2 regions of the Bacillus sp. P4_E1 genome follow, and region 2 is predicted to be linked to the other one. Evidence: predicted binding sites of a transcription regulator. Region 2 holds the regulator's gene; the other holds the start of a gene.
What was found. The regulator LexA, encoded in region 2, represses DNA repair genes until DNA is damaged. The targets are predictions, from matches to a motif close to CGAACATATGTTCG.
Positions count from the first base shown of each region.

Region 1: the regulator LexA is predicted to act here: its motif matches at 886-899, upstream of AC1DS7_RS01970 (YolD-like family protein).

Region 1 covers NZ_JBFUIV010000001.1:409,623-411,835, reverse strand. Annotated here, with positions in the region: gene AC1DS7_RS01975 (hypothetical protein) at 206-427, shown strand; gene AC1DS7_RS01970 (YolD-like family protein) at 1,135-1,470, shown strand; gene gerPF (spore germination protein GerPF) at 1,756-1,971, opposite strand; gene AC1DS7_RS01960 (hypothetical protein) at 2,184-2,213, shown strand, end outside.
Region 2 covers NZ_JBFUIV010000019.1:93,916-96,128, forward strand. Annotated here, with positions in the region: gene AC1DS7_RS22675 (DUF896 domain-containing protein) at 6-245, opposite strand; gene AC1DS7_RS22680 (YneB family resolvase-like protein) at 291-947, opposite strand; gene lexA (transcriptional repressor LexA) at 1,089-1,703, shown strand; gene AC1DS7_RS22690 (DUF4097 family beta strand repeat-containing protein) at 1,807-2,213, opposite strand, start outside.

The DNA of each region.
Region 1 (2,213 bases), on a different contig from region 2:
GAGTATAAATTAACTTTATAGGAAGTGACATGTTGAACATTTAGTACAAAAGGATGTTCTTAATGATGATAAGAATTATTTATCCCGCTATTTGTGGGAGTCTTACTGCTCGTAAAACCCCACTGATTATTAGCCTTCACTTTATTAAAATAGGATGAATATTTTTATATTTACTAGATTATTAAATTAATTTGGGGGAGAATATATGAAAGTTATTTTTAAGAGAGAAGGCGGAGGGAAAATTTTTGAATCATCTAATGAAAATATAAGCGTTCTATTAGCTGTATTAAAAGAAACAAAAGGGATAAAGATTGGGATGGTTGAGTATGAAGTATTAGAATATAAACTGGAATATTATCGGAATCCGAAAAAAACAGAAACAGAGAGAGAATTACATATTATAATGCAACCCAAGCATATTCAATAAAGAAAGTGAAAAATTGATGAGTGTGAATCTTACTGCCTACAAATAGCAGGATAAATGGTAGTAATTGTCGATATGTATGAAACTTATGAGGAATGAATTGTTTTACATCATAAGTTTCTAAAGCTTTGTGAGTTCGTTCATAATAAAAGTGTATGCTTTTGTTGAAGGATGGTTAATGAGATATAGCTGAAATTTGTATTCCAGAAAGAACGTTAGTTAGGATAGAAAAGTAAAATTAGAAATATAATTAGTTCAATAAAAGCGGCTTCACATTAGGTGGAGTCGCTTTTATTGTTGCTACACGTATTCTATGATGCGATAGGAAGTGCAAAGAAATTTGATTAATAAAAGGGAGTAATAAATGAGTATGAATAAACTTCATATATTAAAGTTGCATTTTGTTTGAAAAATTTACATGTTGCACTTCCGTAAGAACGTTCGTTCGTGTATAATTAGAACGAATGTTCTTTCGAAGTGGAGATGTCTACAAATTCATAAATAGTTTTGAATTGGAAAGCTACGCTACGTATAAATAAGAGATGGATAAAGAATGAAGCGATAAGGCTTCTAACCGCAAGGGCTGCGGAGATAGCCTAATAAATTAGAGTTCGATAGAACTCTTTACTTAGGAATCCCCCACTTCTAAACGAAGTGAAAGTGGGGTAGTTCAAGAATGGATAGATATAGAAAATTGAGGAGTAAAGAAAATGAATTATGTAAAGATACAGGAAAAAGGAAGAGAGTGGGTTCCGTTTACAGTAATGTCGGAACAATTATTAAGTATGAAAAAAATTATTGGAGAGAAATTAAAAGTCCAAAGACCGCTAATAACAAATGAAGCGAAAGACAGCATTTCAGACAAATTATTAACTTCATTATTGTCTGAAGAAGAGATGTTAGTGACATATTTTGAAGAAGGATACATACTTACGAGTTATATGACAGTGGTTCATATAAATCCAATTCAACAAATTGTAAAATGTACAGATGCATTTTATAAAACATATATATTTTCTGCAATGGACATAATTGATGTAACCTAAAAGAAGCTGAATTTTGAAGTTTAGCTTCTTTAATTTATCTAGCTATTTACGGACAGGCAGATTCACACCTCAAAATTCGGCTGTGAGTCAGGCTACCTGTTAAAACCTAATTTTTTGAAGAGGTGAAGAACTAAATGAAAAAGAAGCTAGCTACAAGCTAGCTGCTTAGTCCCAGGGAAAGGGAGAAAAAGATTGGCACTCAAAAAATCAATGATAGCTGTGTATCAGCCTGAGTATAGTATAGACAAATTTTAAAATGTTATACAAAAATGATTACAGATCTGGTTAGGCCGTACCAACTTGGTTTTGATCTGCTAGATCAGAATCAAATGTATTAGTCGCGCTAACCCCACTAAAAGTGTTCACTACGAAACCAACGTTAGATGCGCCAGAGCCGTTATAAGCTTTCGTATTCTCTTTTGGAGAAACATTGTAGAAATCACCTAAGTTGAAAGATCCGTTACTATTTTGTACAACTAAATTCCCAACAACTGAGGGCATAATTTTCACCTGCTTTATAAGTAATTGTTTGCATTACTATATGAAGGTATAGTCTAATTGGTTCATTTGACAAATATTCCGGAATAGAAAAATGTTTGAAGCTTTGTTTAATCAATCGAGCAAAAAGTATGTTAAAATTAATGAAGAGCTGAATTTTAAAAAGAATAAATTCGAATAATTAATATATATGGAATTAAAGGAGGCGAAATGTAATGGATAATGTTATAAAAACAGTGGATTTA
Region 2 (2,213 bases):
ATCTTTTAATTTAATTTTGCATTATCCTGCTTTTTTAAAGCTTTTAATTTCGCCGGTGTAACGTCCGTGCCTTCTTCGTTAACGACTTTAATTCCTTTTAATTCGTTTAACATATTTTGACGAAATCCTTTTAAATATTGTTCACGAAGCGATTGGCGCTCACGTTGTTCTTCTTCAGTTAAGCCTTCAGCTTTTGCTTTTTTCGCTAAGAAGTTAATGCGTTCAATGAGTTCTTGACTTGGCATCTCGAATCCCCCTTCTACTCAAAACTGATTATTATCATACAATAGTTATTCCTCTTTATCAAGCAATTGCTTTGTATATTCTACATACCTTCGATGTACAGTTGCTTTTGAAACATCATGACCAAAACCACGAAGTGTTGCTGCAATTTCTTCAAAAGTTAATTCATTCCGGCGCAAACGTACAATTTCCTCAATTGGCACTTCTTTTTTCTCACGTCCTACGCTTAAATGACGATTTTTCAAATTATTTTCTGGACGAAATCCTTTCTCCACTGCTCTTTGCATGCCACGTTTAATTTTTAAATTGTGGATCTTTCTTTGATACTCTTCAACGATCCCAATTATATTTAGCACCATCGAATCAGAATCTGAAAGCTGTAATTCACCACTATGCGTGTGCGTATAAACTTTTATCCCCTCTTTATGTAAACAATGCATTAACGCAATCTTTGCATTTCCTCTACCAAGACGCGTTTCATCTTGTATAAGTAGTACATCAACTTGTTCATCTCGAATTGTATCTAGCACTTCTAATATGCCATCACGTTCAATTGTATAACCGCTAGCCTGCTCCTCAATTACCTTTGTAACATCCATTTGATAGCGCTCAGCTAAATGCAATAATTCATCTTTTTGACGCAATAATGATGTTTCCTGTGCTTCTTTTGTTGTGCTCACACGTGCATAAATAATTGCATTCATTTTGAACCCTTCTTTCTCACTATATTTTCCTTATAGTGTATCATAAATTTGCCTTTCGTTCGAACTTATGTTTGTAGAATGTTTTTTCGCATGTTATACTTAATAATAAGAAAAATGAAAGAAAACGAGGTGTTAGAAAACATGGAAAAGTTAACGAAACGCCAGCAAGACATTCTCGACTTTATTAAGCTAAAAGTACAAGAAAAAGGATATCCACCTTCCGTACGTGAAATCGGTCAAGCAGTCGGCCTTGCTTCTAGTTCTACAGTGCACGGACATTTATCACGACTAGAAGAAAAGGGATATATTCGACGCGATCCAACAAAACCACGCGCAATTGAAATTTTAGGTGACAACCGAACGGAAACACAATCTGTTATTCAAGTTCCAATCATCGGAAAAGTTACTGCCGGTTTACCGATTACAGCAGTCGAAAGTGTAGAAGATCACTTCCCACTTCCAGCTAGTATCGTTGCTGGAGCAGATCAAGTGTTTATGTTACGCATTTCTGGAGATAGCATGATTGAAGCCGGTATCTTTGATGGTGATTTAGTTGTTGTTCGCCAACAACAGTCTGCATACAACGGTGAAATTGTAGTTGCTTTAACAGAAGATAACGAAGCAACTGTTAAACGTTTCTATAAAGAAAAAGATCATTTCCGTCTACAACCGGAAAACTCTTCACTAGAACCTATTATTTTAAAACAAGTGTCAGTTATTGGAAAAGTAATTGGCGTATATCGTGATTTACATTAAAAATAATAAAAAGAAGATAATTCCCTTATTTATATAGGTAATTATCTTCTTTTTATATTTTGATAGATTTCCGTTCATTCAAAAGAATGCGTTTCATTAATTATTAACGCGTTTCAATAGTAACATCTCCAGCAGCGGTTTTACCGCTAATCTTTTTACTACCATTACCAATCGTTATATTTTTATTGTCTTCATTAAAAATTGTCACGTCTCCAGCAGCAGTTTGCCCAGTTATAACTGCATCTCGTGGTTTTTCCAATAAAGTAATATCTACATCTCCAGCAGTTGAACTTACCTCTAAATCATATTTAGAATCATGATCAATAATATCTATATCCCCACTAGCCGTTTTTGCTGTTACTTTCCCTATTACTTTTTTAAAATTCACCTCACCAGCTTTTGTAGACCCCTCCACACTCTTTGCTGTTACATGTTTCAAATCCACTTCTCCGGCGAGTGTTTCAACACTTACGCGGTCACTTTTCACATTACTTATTTCTATTTGTCCAG